Regions from separate parts of the Priestia sp. D3YE.R1 genome, predicted to be linked through region 2. Evidence: predicted binding sites of a transcription regulator. Region 2 holds the regulator's gene; the other holds the start of a gene.
What was found. Region 2 encodes Rex, which represses fermentation and respiration genes when NADH is low (regulators of the CRP and FNR family bind a similar motif). Its sites were predicted from a motif close to TTGTGAAATATTTCACAA; they were not measured.

Region 1: a site for Rex is predicted at 2,362-2,379, ahead of ACOZIR_RS26015 (anion permease). Genes of this name have one in related genera too.

The regions. Positions count from the first base shown of each region.
Region 1 is NZ_JBLTHW010000008.1:46,848-54,541, forward strand. It holds gene ACOZIR_RS26005 (PepSY domain-containing protein) at 1-841, shown strand, start outside; gene ACOZIR_RS26010 (class I SAM-dependent rRNA methyltransferase) at 1,028-2,227, shown strand; gene ACOZIR_RS26015 (anion permease) at 2,505-3,938, shown strand; gene ACOZIR_RS26020 (alpha-amylase) at 3,966-5,417, opposite strand; partial or broken gene ACOZIR_RS26025 (ATP-binding protein) at 5,656-5,856, shown strand; gene katA (catalase KatA) at 6,182-7,642, opposite strand.
Region 2 is NZ_JBLTHW010000017.1:2,408-10,101, reverse strand. It holds gene groL (chaperonin GroEL) at 1-835, opposite strand, end outside; gene groES (co-chaperone GroES) at 903-1,187, opposite strand; gene ACOZIR_RS28080 (CPBP family intramembrane glutamic endopeptidase) at 1,487-2,215, shown strand; gene ACOZIR_RS28075 (YdiK family protein) at 2,212-2,439, shown strand; gene tatC (twin-arginine translocase subunit TatC) at 2,466-3,221, opposite strand; gene tatA (twin-arginine translocase TatA/TatE family subunit) at 3,237-3,422, opposite strand; gene ACOZIR_RS28060 (redox-sensing transcriptional repressor Rex) at 3,476-4,114, opposite strand; gene ACOZIR_RS28055 (ABC-F family ATP-binding cassette domain-containing protein) at 4,573-6,507, shown strand; gene tsaD (tRNA (adenosine(37)-N6)-threonylcarbamoyltransferase complex transferase subunit TsaD) at 6,762-7,694, opposite strand, start outside.

The DNA of each region.
Region 1 (7,694 bases), on a different contig from region 2:
GCAGGAATCAAGTGTGTATGTAATTACCATTGTAACGAATAACCTGGAGCAAAGAATCGTAGAAGTAAGTGCGAGCACTGGAAAAGTAGTAAAGAAGCAAGAAGTGAAGCTATGGACACAAAATCAAGTGAAAGAATCTGTTTCTAAGAACTATAAAGGAGCCATTCAATCTATTATATTTAACAAAGAAATGCTTGAATATAATGTTATTGTAGTAGATGGCAAAGTAGAATATACGCTAACCGTGGATGGTCTAACGGGGAAAGTCATTCATGAAAATAAAAAAGAGCTGCAGCTAATGCCAGAGCAAAAAATAAAAGAAGCAGCTGTCAAACAGTATAGTGGTTACGTATATAGTCTAGAGTTTAAAGAAGCCACTAGTCAGTATATCGCAGTGATTCTTAAAGATGGCACTCAATATACCGTAACGTTAGATGCTTTCACTGGAACAGTAGTTAATACTTCTCAGCAAGAAGTAAAGCTATTAACGAGACAAGATGCAAAAGATCTTGCATTGGCTACATATGCAGGTAAGGTGAAAATGGTAGAATATGATCAAAACACAGCAATTTTCACAGTGAAAGTAATCAAAGGCAATACGGAATACACAGTCAGAATCGATGCGGTTTCGGGTAAAATCACATATGTAAAACAAGATAAGCTTCAGCCGTTAACGGAGAACGCTGTAAAAGTTCTTGCTTTAAAACATCAAAAAGGAAAAGTAGAGCATATTGAGCTTACAACGGAAAAGTCAATAACTGTATACGTAGTAAAGATAGTGAGCGGAAGCAAGCAGCAGACGCTTAAGTTCGATGCTTATACGGGACAAGAGTGTTCATAACTTTTTATCTTAAAATATACATTTCATTTTTCATTCATATCAAGCAGAGGATGCTTCAAAGCACCCTCTGCTTTTCTATTTTGTAACTGGAAACATCAACGGTTATCTATGTTAAGATAAATGTAGATTATTCTTATAAAATGGATAAAACTAGAATGAACTAAATTAAATAGATAGGGTGTATACATGAGAAAAGAAGTACAAGTTATAGCCAAAGAAGCTTTTATTAAAAAAGTGAACAAAGGTTATCCACTCATTGAAAAAGATGCGCTTGTTGATGGTCATAAACTGCAAGAAGAAGGCGTTATTATTAACTTAGTCACTCCGAAGAATCAATTTTTAGCCAAAGGCTATTATGGAAAGCAAAACAAAGGCTACGGCTGGATTCTGACGAAGAAGAAAAGTGAACAAATTGACGCGGCGTTTTTTGCACGGAAAATTCAGCAAGCGATTGCCTCTCGTCACGATTTTTATGCGTCTGAAGATACAACTGCTTTTCGTGTATTTAATAGTGAAGGCGACGGAATTGGCGGCTTAATCATTGATTATTATGACGGATATTACGTCACGAGTTGGTATAGTGAAGGAATTTATCAATTTAAAGAATCCGTTATTGAAGCTTTAAAGTCTGCGCCTAACTTTAAAGGGCTATACCAGAAAAAACGTTTCAACGTAAAAGGGCAGTATATTGAAGAAGATGATTTTGTCACAGGAAATAAAGGTGAATTCCCTTTAATTGTAAAAGAAAATGGTATTCGTTTTGCCGTTTATTTAAATGACGGAGCGATGGTTGGGGTCTTTTTAGATCAGCGAGACGTCCGTAAAACGATTCGAGATAAATATGCAAAGGGAAAGACCGTCTTAAATATGTTCTCATATACAGGCGCATTTTCAGTGGCGGCCGCTCTTGGAGGAGCTGCGAAAACAACAAGTGTCGACTTAGCCAATCGCAGCTTGGCAAAAACAATTGAGCAATTTAGTGTAAATGGAATTGATCATGAGGCACAGGACATTATTGTAGAAGATGTTTTTAAGTATTTTAAATATGCGGTTAAGAAGAACATGACGTTTGATCTTGTGGTGCTAGATCCGCCGAGCTTTGCTAAATCGAAAAAGCATACGTTTAGTGCGGCAAAAGACTACAAAGATTTATTAAAAGAAGCCATTGCTCTTACAAAGCCAAATGGTGTCATTGTAGCATCTACGAATGCAAGTAATTTTGATATGAAAAAATTTCATTCGTTTATTGAAAAAGCTTTTGATGAAAAAGGGGAACGCTACAAAATGATGGAGCAGTTCTCTCTTCCAGCTGATTTTAAAACAATAAAAGAATTTAAGTCAGGTGATTATCTCAAAGTCGTGTTTATTCAAAAAGTAAATCGCTAAATGCAAGGCTGCATGATGAACTCATGCAGCTTATTTATTGTGATGAAATAACGCTTACAAGCTATTTTGAAGGGAATAAAATGAAGGTGAAAGATAAATATTGTCAATATGTATGATAAAATAATAAAGGAATTATGCTCAACACTTCACAATTTTACAATATCATCCTTAAGAAACGTATTTTTACAATTGTTTTATTTTGAATGGGATAAGATTGGGTACGAAGTGGAAAGAGCATACTACTACTATTATTTAAAAACATGAAAGGAGAAAGATTATGGCTGAAATAACAAAAAAGCCTGCCGGCGAAGTGAAATTTATTCCTTTATTAATTTGTCTGGCAATCGGACTTATTTTATGGTTTATTACACCTCCGTCCGGACTTGATGTAAAGGCTTGGCACTTATTCGCTATTTTTGTGGCTACTATCGTAGGGCTTATCATTAAACCATTGCCATTAGGCAGTGTAGCTATTTTATCTTTAACCATTATTGTATTAACTAATACATTAACACTTGAACAATCGCTCAGCGGTTTTCAAAATACGACGATTTGGTTAATTGTTATTGCATTCTTTATTTCTAGAGGCTTTATTAAGACTGGTCTAGGAACAAGGGTTGCCTATATCTTTGTTCGTTTGTTCGGTAAAAAGACGTTGGGACTATCGTATTCTCTTATCGTAAGTGATTTACTTTTATCACCTGCAATGCCGTCTAATACAGCACGAGCTGGAGGAATTATTCTTCCAATCATTCGTTCTTTATCTGAAACATACGGATCGAGAACTGGAGACGGTACGGAGCGCAGAGTCGGTGCTTTCTTAACAAAAGTATCGTTTCAAGGAGATATGATTACATCCGCTATGTTCGTAACCGCAATGGCGGCCAATCCTCTTGCTGTTAAAATGACGGAACAAATTACAGGCAAGACTATTTCATGGGTTGGCTGGGCAGCGGCTGCAATTGTACCTGGAATTATTAGTTTAATTGTGATTCCGCTTGTTATTTATAAGCTGTATCCCCCAGAATTAAAAGAAACACCGGAAGCATCTGAAATTGCAGTGAAAAAATTAAATGAAATGGGGCCACTAAAGAAGGAAGAATGGTACATGATTGGCGTATTTTTACTTCTTCTTGTGCTTTGGATTTTTGGAGCTAATTTAAATATTAATGCAACAACAACTGCTTTTATTGGTCTATGTACGCTGCTTTTAACACAAGTATTAAGCTGGTCGGACATCAAAAAAGAACAGGGAGCATGGGATACATTAGTCTGGTTTGCTGTTTTGGTTATGATGGCAACTTTCTTAAATGATCTAGGCATGATTCCTTGGTTCAGTGATCTGATGAAAGGCACTGTTAGTCATATGTCTTGGATGACGGCGTTAATTGTACTAGCTATTGCGTATTTTTATTCTCACTACTTTTTTGCCAGTAATACGGCTCACGTCAGCGCTATGTACGCAGCATTTTTATCTGTCATCGTGGCCGCTGGTGCGCCTCCGTTACTGTCAGCATTAATTTTAGCGTTCTTTAGCAATTTATTTGGCTGTTTAACTCACTACGGCAGTGGACCGGCACCGGTGTTCTTCGGTAGTGGATATGTAACGCAGCAAAAATGGTGGTCGCTCGGCTTTTTAATTTCAATTATTCATATTATCATTTGGATTGGAATTGGCGGCTTGTGGTGGAAACTGATAGGTCTATGGTAAAAAACAGTGGCGCAGGCCACTGTTTTTTTATGCTTCAGCCCAAACGGATACAGAGCCGCCATTTACAGGAAAGTGTCCGTAGCCGTCTTCTTCAATCACAACTTGGTCTTCTCGGTTATTTGTGAAGTCGATCCACGTTTGTCCACTTCGGTGTTCGCCGACGAACATTCTCTTTTCGCCATCTTCGCCGTTTGACATCACCACAGCGCATCCAGACTTCTCAAATTCCTCTACACCATGCCTTACCCATCCAATGGTATTCGGGTGATCAAAATAATCGTCTTGCTGGCCGTATGCTTTGTCATACCGCACATGCAAGAGAGCGGAAATATCTTTTTCTTTTCCCTCAATTGGGTGCTCTCCGCCTATCCCAAAATAGTCTCCGTAAAACACACAAGGATAGCCGTCTTCACGAAGTAAAATTAGAGCGTAAGCACTTTGTTTGAACCAATCTTCTACCCAAGATTCTAAAGATTCATTTGGCTGAGAGTCATGGTTATCTACAAATGTGACAACATTCAACGGATGAGTCTTAACCAATGTATCATCAAAAATCGTGGTTAAATCAAAATCTCTTCCCTGCTGAGAGGCTTCATGCAGTTTATAGTGCAGCGATACGTCAAACAAATCGATTTGATAATCAATCACGTCTAGGAATTCCTGACAGGCTGTTAACTCTGGATTCCAAAACTCTCCCACAAAATAAAAGGGCTTTTCTTGAGAAGAGGACAATTCGTGGGCAAACTCTTTAATAAAATCGTGGTTAATATGTTTAATGGCGTCTAATCGATAACCGTCGCACTGCAGAGTGTCTGCTAACCATTTTCCCCATTTGATCATTTCTTCTCGAACTTCAGGATGATCGTAATCAATATTCGCAAACATTAAATAATCGTAGTTGCCAAACTCTTGATCCACATTTTCGTTCCAGCTTTTATTTTCTCCGGCAATACGAAAAACGCCTTCTTTTCCATTTTTATCATCGTAATCAGTGCCGTTAAAATGATTAAAGTTCCATTTGAAAGAAGAATATTGATCGCCGCGCCCTTCAAATGTAAACTTTGTCCATCCTTCAATTTCAAAAGGTTCAGAAATTTCTTCTGTTCGGTTCATGGGGTCCACTTCAATGACGTGGAACGTTTCTTTTTCATCTGCTGCGGCTTTATGGTTCATTACAACATCCACATAGACATTAATTCCATGATTATGACAGGCATCAATCGCTTCATGCAGCTCTTGTTTGGTTCCATACTTTGTACGAACGGTTCCTTTTTGATCAAATTCGCCAAGATCGTATAAGTCGTAAACGCCGTAGCCATTATCCTCTGATGAAACACCTTTTGTAACCGGGGGAATCCACACGGAATCAATTCCTTGTTCTTTTAGTTGAGGAGCGAGCTCTTTGAGGCGTTTCCAATGCTCGCCATCAGCTGGCACATGCCATTCGAAAAATTGCATAATTGTATGATTCCGTTCCAAGTTAAATCATCCTCCTTTTAAATAAAAAGATATAATCGCTCACGGATAGTTCTTTAGAATCAAATGAGGAATTGATTATATTTTTTCTTTTAACGTTCCTGTTATCCCTATTCCTTAAACCTTTTTCAATATATGTCGCTTAAGAAAATCTTAAAATTTTCTCTTCTTTTTTCTTAAAAAATGCAGTTTACAATAAAACCCATAGACGAAATGACCCATGACATACTTTTGAAAGGAGACTGAGAAAGCAATGGACGAATATGTGGTTTTAGTTGTAAACAATGAGCTGTTTGAACGATTTAAAAGAGGGGACACTTCAAGACAAACCGATGGCTCCGGACTTGGGTTAGCTATTGCTAAGTCAATTATTGATTTGCACGGAGGAGAACTGAATATTGAAATTGACGGAGATTTATTTAAAGTAACGATTACTCTTTAATGTGAGTGAATATAAACAGCATATCTAGTAAAAAAAAGAAGCAACCTCATTATGCTGGTTGCTTCTCTTTTTTTAACGTTCTTAATTTTATTCCGCAACCGCAAAGCGTACTGTGCTTTAGTACTTTTATTTCTCTATGACACTGATTACATCTTATTTCTTGTCCAATCATTTCTTCATCCCTTCCTCTTTTTACAGGAATTTAAATAAGTATCCATAAAATACGGATACTTATTTATTGATAAAATATTAAACTAATTGAGAATAAACGAGAATCTATAATGAGAAAAATCTCTTTATTTTTTCATTTAGAAAACTGATAAATTTATTTTACTTGCTGTGGAACAGACAACCCTAAACCATCTGCAATGCGTTTTCCATACTCTGGATCCGCTTTGTAGAAGTGTTGAATTTGGCGCAGTTTAATCTCTTCTTTTTCTACAGGCTTCATAGCTTCAACGATGTTTGCAACTAAGCGTGTACGCTCCTCTTCGCTTAGAAGGCGGTATAAATCACCTGCTTGTGTGTAATGATCGTTGTGATCATATGCAACACTATCAGCAACGCCTGAAACAGGGTATGCCGCTTGTTTGTTTTCATGAGATTCTGTCGGGCCCCCAAAGCTGTTTGGCTCATAGTAAACAGAACGGCCGCCGTTATCGTCAAAGCGCATTTGACCGTCACGCTGATAGTTATTTACTTCGCTGCGGGGACGGTTGATCGGTAGCGCTTGATGATTAGCGCCGACGCGGTAGCGATGTGCGTCGCTGTATGCGAATAGTCGACCTTGCAGCATTTTGTCAGGTGATACGTCAATTCCCGGCACAAGCGTTCCAGGTGAGAATGTAGCCTGCTCCACTTCTGCAAAATAATTTTCCGGATTGCGATCTAATACCATGCGACCTACTTCAATTAGTGGATAGTCTTTTTGTGACCATACCTTTGTTACATCGAACGGGTCGAAGCGATACGTATCAGCATCTTCTAACGGCATAATTTGAACGTACAGCTTCCATGAAGGCAAATCGCCTTTTTCAATGGCATTAAATAAATCTTCGGTATGATAATCTGGATTTTCACCAGCTATCTTGGCGGCTACGTCTGGAGCCAGATTTTTCACGCCTTGCTCTGTTTTAAAGTGATACTTCACCCAAACGCCATCTCCTTCGGCGTTAACCCACTTAAATGTGTGGCTGCCAAATCCATGCATATGGCGTAACGTTGCCGGGATACCTCGGTCAGACATCAAAATAGAAACTTGATGCAAAGATTCAGGAGAGAGGGACCAGAAATCCCACACGGCCGTCGGATTTTTTAAATGCGTGCGTGGATCGCGTTTTTGTGTATGAATAAAATCGGGAAATTTAATCGCATCTCGGATGAAAAATACAGGTGTATTATTTCCGACTAAGTCGTAGTTTCCTTCTTCTGTATAAAATTTAACAGCAAATCCGCGAGGGTCGCGAACGGTATCTGCTGAGCCGTTTTCACCAGCTACTGTTGAAAAGCGAACAAATAGAGGTGTTCGTTTTCCTACTTCAGAAAGGAAACCTGCTTTTGTATAGGTTGAAACATCGTTTGTCACTTCAAAATAACCATGGGCACCGGCGCCTTTTGCGTGCACGACACGTTCAGGAACACGCTCTCGGTTAAAATGGGCTAATTTCTCTAAAAGGTGAACATCTTGAATTAAGGTAGGACCGCGTGAACCAGCGGTCATTGAATTTTGATTATCTCCAACCGGAGCTCCCCAACTAGTCGTTAGGTTATTCTTGTTTGTTGTCATCTTAGAACCACCTCTTATTTGAATTTTGTTATGTTAGAAATAATGATAACAT
Region 2 (7,694 bases):
AACCAGGAGCTTTAACAGCTACAGCTGTAAATGTACCGCGAAGTTTGTTCACAACTAATGTTGCTAAAGCTTCACCTTCTACATCTTCAGCGATGATTAATAGAGGCTTGCCTTGTTGAACAACTTGCTCTAATACCGGTAAGATTTCTTGAATGTTACCGATTTTTTTGTCTGTGATTAAGATGTATGGATCATCTAATACAGCTTCCATTTTATCTGAATCAGTTACCATGTAAGGAGATGCATATCCACGGTCAAACTGCATACCTTCTACCACTTCTAATTCAGTTGTGAAACCTTTTGATTCTTCAAGTGTGATAACGCCGTCGTTACCAACGCGTTCCATTGCTTCAGCGATTAGTTGACCTACTTCTTCGTCAGCTGCTGAGATAGCCGCTACTTGAGCAATTGAATCTTTACCTTGAATTGGTTTAGAGATTGCTTTTAGTTCTTCAACCGCTACAGCTACTGCTTTTTCCATACCTTTACGGATACCCATTGGGTTAGCACCAGCCGTTACGTTTTTAAGACCTTCTCTGATCATTGCTTGCGCTAAAACTGTGGCAGTAGTTGTACCGTCACCAGCAACGTCGTTTGTTTTGCTAGCAACTTCAGCTACTAATTTAGCACCCATGTTTTCAAATGCGTCTTCTAATTCGATTTCTTTTGCAATTGTTACACCGTCATTTGTAATAAGCGGTGAACCGAATTTCTTTTCTAATACAACGTTACGACCTTTTGGTCCAAGCGTTACTTTTACAGCATTTGCTAATGTATCTACACCACGTAGCATTGCGCGACGCGCTTCTTCGCTAAATTTAATGTCTTTTGCCATGTTCTTTGACCTCCTCAAGATGTTCTTAATAATCTATTTTTTACGTATGATAAGTCTGTGGTTAAAATTAGCCGATTACAGCTAAAATATCGCTTTCGCGTAAAATTAAGTATTCAGTACCTTCGTATTTCACTTCAGTACCCGCATATTTTGAGAAGATGATACGATCGCCCGCAGCTACTTCTAAAGCTACACGCTCACCGCTTTCTAATACTCGGCCTGTACCAACAGCAACAATTTTACCCTCTTGTGGTTTTTCTTTTGCACTGTCCGGTAACACGATACCGCTTGCTGTTTTTTCCTCAGATTTTACAAGTTCAATCACTACGCGATCACCTAATGGCTTTAACAAGTGAAACAACCTCCTCAAATAATATGTTTGCATTTTTATTAGCACTCAACCTCAACGAGTGCTAACACAATTATTATATTAAAACAAAGTGGGTTTTTTTTGCAAGTATTAAACAAAAAAAATTTAAAATTTACGACAACTACATATAATAGTCTTAGATTTCGACGATTTTGAGAAATAAAGCATTCTTTTCTCTGTTCAATAATATGTATGTTACAATACGAGCAAGAAGAAATTACTAACTTTACAGTACTTCTTCGACATATATACATAAAAACCTTTTAAAGGAGTATAGAAGATTGGAAAAACGTTATTGGTATGTTATCCTCACCTACATCCTTATGCAGTTTTCAGGAGTTGTTGGTATACCGCTGTTAAAATTAACAGGAATGTTTGATGACTATCCAGTTCGAACAGCGAATGTCATGCTTTTGACTTATTGGACTATCATTAGCTTTATCCTTGGTTTACTTATTGTCTTACTGCTGCTGCGCCGTGACATGTCCATGCGTATAGAACATGCTGGAAAAACGATTGCTGTTGTCTGGTCAGTCCTTGGGGTGTTTCTCGCTATGGCTGGTCAAGCTGTAGCAGGTATGATTGAGCACGCTCTTGGCATTACCCAAGTATCTGAAAACACACAAAATATTGTTAATCTTGTTAAAGCAACGCCGTTCCTTATTGTCGTTACGTCTGTTATTGGACCAATACTAGAAGAGATTATTTTCCGAAAGATTATTTTTGGTTCTCTTCACAAACGATACAATTTCTTTATCTCTGCATTTATTAGTTCCCTTATTTTCGCTGCGGTACACTGGGATTTTAAACATTTACTTGTGTATACAGCCATGGGATTTGTATTTGCATTCCTTTATGCAAGGACGAGACTAATTGTTGTACCTATTATTGCTCATGTTTTGATGAATACAATCGTTATTTTATCTCAAACTATTTTTGCAGATAAAATTATAGAAATGCAAAAACAAGCAGAACAAATGCAGTTCATTTTTGGAGGCATGTTTTTATGAAGAATATCCCTTTAACACGAGGGTTTATTTATATTATTATGGGGATTTTATTCACCTACTTGGCAATTCAAAATGCCCAGGAAACCGTCTGGAATTTCCCCACAATCTTATTTGCACTCGTAGCCGCATTCGATTTCAGGTTTGCGGTTCGCATCTTTATCTTGCACTACAAAATTAAAAAATTGCAGCAGCAATATAAAAATCAAGATGATTCATCCAAATAAAAAAACCACTGTTTCAGTGGTTTTTTTTACATACTAACATCTTCTCTTTCTTGCTCTGCCCTTGCCTTTAACACTTTGCGATACGAAATGCGGGAAATAATGATGCTGATTTCATACAAAATTAAAAGCGGCACTGTCACCATCATGTGCGAGAGCAATTCCGGTGGTGTAATAAGTGCGGCAATAACTAGCAGTACGAAATAGGCATATTTTCGAATTTGAGATAAAAACATAGGCGTTATAATTCCTAAACGCGTCAAAAACATAACGACGACAGGAAGCTGAAACAACAAGCCAAAAGGCAGTGTGAGCTGCATTAAAAAAGAAAAGTATTCATTAATGCCAATCACTTGGTTTACATTCAGCTCATCCGAAACGCGCGTCATAAAATCAACGACAAATGGAAACAACACAAAATAAGAAAAAGAGACACCGCCGATAAAGAGAAAAATGGAAACAGGAATATATCCAAGCGTTACCTTACGCTCTTTTTCATATAAACCAGGACTAATAAATGCCCAGAGTTGATACAGTGCAACAGGAGCTGCAAGTACGCAGCCGATAATAACAGCAAATTGCATATAAATCTTAACTGGATCTGTTAACCGAAATGCATTCATCGTTAAATTCTTTGCCTCATCAGCATGCTGTAAATAGACAATAACCTTATCCGCTATAAAAAAGCCGCCAATTGTGGCAATCACAAAGAAAAATAAAACAATTAAAATGCGTTTTCGCAGCTCTCCTATATGATCATATATTGACATTTCTTGTTCGGTCATACTATGATCACCCTTTTACTCTTTGTCATCTACTTGACGCTGTTTATCTTTTTCACGATCTTCTGATGCACCGCTAGCGGCATGCTTAAACTCTCTAAGCGTTTGGCCCACTGATCTTCCTAGCTCCGGTAACCGTTTCGGTCCAAAAATAAGCAGTGCTACAATCGCAATAATAATCCAACTGCCTGCTCCAATCCCCATATTCCCACTCTCCTTATTAATTTAGACTTAAGGAAATCGTAACACAGTCCGCCTTATTCAACAGGATAATTTTTCAAAAAGTAGACAAGCGACTGTAATTCTACAGCAAGATCAATATGATGGAGTCGAATCTCATCCGGTACGTTTAAGCGTGCAGGAGTAAAGTTTAAAATCCCTTTAATTCCGCAACTCACTAAACGATCGGTAATTTGCTGAGCAACAGTGGCTGGAACGGTTAAAATCGCTACTGAGATGTCATCACTCATATAATCTTCCAATTGGTCAAGGTGATAGACTGGCACGTCGCCTACTTTCGTACCGACTTTATCTTCTATCACATCAAAAGCGCACTCAATTTTAGTGTTATTATTTTTAATAAAATTATAATTTAAAAAGGCCGTTCCTAGATTCCCTACGCCAATCAGTGCTACTTTCGTTACTTCATCTTGGTCTAACGTTTTACGGAAAAATGTAAGTAAATAATTCACATTGTAGCCGTATCCCTTTTTTCCTAATGCACCAAAGTAAGAAAAGTCCCGACGAATAGTAGCAGAATCCACTTTCACTGCCTCACTTAACTCTGCTGACGACACACGCTGTTTACCAGAAGCATGCAAATTTTTCAAAAAACGATAATAAAGCGGCAATCGTTTAGCCGTTGCTTGTGGTATTTTTAATTGTTCAGTGTTCACGTTGTACCCCCTCAGTTCATGTATGTCATTACTAACATTTTCAAGTCATATTGCATTACCTTTCACAAAGCATCAACCGCTTTGAGGTAGCGCTTCCAATTCTCTCTCTTTTCTCTTGTTTTATATATACTCCGCTTCAAACCTCGACGGCTTTTGTCTATCCAGCACTACTTAAAGTCGATAGCTAGAACGAAGCAATTAGCCCTTCAAAGGATCGGTTTGGTAGTCATGACGGGTTTTTTACATCCATCATATATAAGTTCAGAGATGCACTTATCTCTTATTTTAACATAGTATCCTGTATAAAATGTGCAGGTAAAATCATTTTATTTCATGAATCAAAACATTCGCTTCATCATTTGTCCTTGTCCCTCTACAAATTACAAACGCTTGTAGGAAGAACTTGTAGTTAAAAATGTGTTAAAATACACTATGGATATACTACTAGAGGTGAAAAAATGATTATTCTACAATTGAACGGTATTACAAAATACTATGGGGCAGAACCCATTTTATCGAATATAAAGTTAGAAGTACAATCAAAAGACCGCATTGCCTTAGTGGGACGAAACGGTGCTGGTAAATCAACTTTATTAAAAATTATTGCTGAGCAGCTTTCCTATGACAGCGGAGAAATTATTAAACCTAAGGGTGTTTCCATTGATTATATGGGACAAGATACAGTTCTTGAGTCAACACTCTCCATATGGGAAGAAATGATGACTGTCTTTGCTCCATTAAAGAAGATGGAAAAAGAATTACGTACGCTTGAAACGAAGATGGGTGATCCAGACATTTTTAATGATTCAGTTCAATACGAAAAACTAACCAAAGAGTACGATCAGCTTCAAGTAACGTTTAAAGATTTAGGCGGCTATCAATATGAAGCGGATACACGATCTATTCTTCACGGTTTCCGTTTTTCAAACTTTGACTACAGCACCCCTATTTCCTCCTTGAGCGGTGGACAAAAAACGCGCCTGGCTCTTGCAAAACTGCTTTTAACAAAGCCTGATTTGCTTATTCTGGATGAGCCTACCAACCACTTAGATATTGAAACTTTAGCATGGCTGGAACAGTTTCTGCAAGGGTATGAAGGAGCTATTTTAATCGTTTCACATGATCGTTACTTCCTTGATAAAGTCGTAAACCAAGTGTATGAAGTCACACAAAAAACAACGGTGAAGTACACGGGCAACTACTCTAAATACCTTGTACAAAAAGCAGAGCGATATGAAAAAGAAATGCGTCAGTACGAAAAACAGCAGGATGAAGTCGCAAAATTGAATGACTTTATTCAGCGAAACATCGCCCGCGCATCGACTACAAAACGTGCGCAAAGCAGACGTAAACAGCTCGATCGAATGGAGTTAATAAATCGACCTAACGAAGGTGAAAAATCAGCTAGTTTTTCTTTTGAAATTGAGCGTCAAAGCGGAAATGAAGTCTTAAATCTCGAAGATGTGTCTATTGGATATGATGAAAACAACTATGTCGTCCAGCAGGCAAACCTTCGCATTAAAAAAGGTGAAAGCCTCGCGTTGGTTGGCCCTAATGGCGTTGGGAAATCAACTTTATTAAAAGGTATTGTGGATAAACTCAGCTTCAAGACTGGAACTATTTCTTTTGGCTCAAATGTAATGGTTGGTTATTACGACCAAGAGCAAGCCAATTTAACGTCTAATAAAACCGTTTTAAATGAGCTTTGGGATGACTACCCATCCAAACCTGAAAAAGAAATCCGTACAGCGCTTGGAAACTTTCTGTTTTCAGGTGATGATGTACTGAAAATCGTTTCGACGCTTAGCGGTGGTGAAAAAGCACGTTTGGCTCTTGCGAAACTTATGCTTCAAAAAGCTAACTTCTTAATTTTGGATGAACCTACTAACCACCTTGATTTAGATAGCAAACAAGTACTAGAGAATGCGTTAATTGATTACCCGGGGACTCTATTATTTGTTTCACATGACCGTTATTTTATTAATCGTATTGCCAACAAAATAGCAGAGCTATCTCCTGAAGGGGTAGAAGAATTTCTTGGAGATTATGACTATTATGTAGAAAAGAAAGCAGAAATAGAGGAAATCAAAGAATTAGAAAATATAAAAGCAAACGAAGAACGTACGGTAAAAGTAGATAAACAGTCCTATAAACAAGATAAAGAACAAAAGAAATTGATGAGGCAGCGAACGCGCCGCATTGAAGAAATTGAAATTGAAATAAACAAATTAGAAGCCGCACAAGCGGAGAATGAAGAACTTCTTTGTGACCCTGAAATTTATCAAAATCACGAAGAAGTATCAAGATTAAACGGTGAAAATGAAAAAATTTCTTCTCAGTTATCCACATTAATGGAAGAGTGGGAAGAATTACAGCTGCTTCTAGAAGAATAGCCTATATTTTTTCGTATCTCTTCGTACTATTCACCTGTTCATACGCTTAAGAGCAAGCTTTATCCACTCTGTGAATAAATAGTGGATATCTGTCTGATTTTCATAATTAAAACTTGTTAATAACAGGTCCGTGTACTAAGTGCACGGACTTTTCCACATAATTATCCACAGTCAATTCTAAATTTATTGAATATTGTTGATAAATCATTTTTATCCACAAAAAAAACGAATGAGAAATAAATCTCATCCGCCTTTTACTCTTCCAAGTCCAAACCGGGGTTTGCATTTAATGACATGTCTGAACGTTTTCCTTGAGCAAATCTTACGCTTGCTGCTGCTCCAATCATTGCGGCATTATCCGTACATAGAGATAGCGGCGGGATAATAAGCTCAATATTTGACATGGATTCAAATGCCTCTTCTAGCGCTGCTCTAAGCCCTTTATTAGCAGCAACTCCTCCTGCCAATAAAACTTGCTTAACGTTATATTCCTTCGCAGCTTTAACTGTTTTAGTTACTAACACATCAATGACACTCGCTTGAAAGCTAGCAGCAAGTGTTTGTGGAAGAATCTCTTCACCTTTTTGCTTCGCGTTGTGGACAGTGTTAATAACTGCTGATTTTAACCCACTGAAACTAAAATCATAGGATCCTTCTTCTAGCCAAGCACGCGGCAAATCAATTAACGGCTCTCCTTCATGTGCAAGACGGTCAATATGAGGTCCGCCTGGATATGGAAGGTTTAACGTGCGGGCCACTTTATCGTAGGCTTCTCCTGCTGCATCATCTCTTGTTTCGCCAATCACTTTAAACTGACCGTGACTTTCCATGTATACAAGCTCCGTATGCCCTCCAGATACAACTAGCGATAAAAGCGGGAATTCTAATTTTTTAATTAGCTGATTCGCATAAATATGTCCTGCAATATGATGAACACCAATTAATGGCTTTTGATATGCAAATGCTAGCGCTTTGGCTGCATTTACGCCAATAAGAAGTGCTCCCACAAGCCCTGGTCCTTCCGTTACAGCTATTGCATCAATATCTGCAAACGTCAGGTTCGCTTGATTTAAAGTTTCTTCAACTACTACCGTAATTTGTTCCACATGATGACGAGATGCAATCTCCGGTACGACACCGCCAAATCGTTTATGGCTTTCTATTTGAGAGGCCACCACATTGGCTAC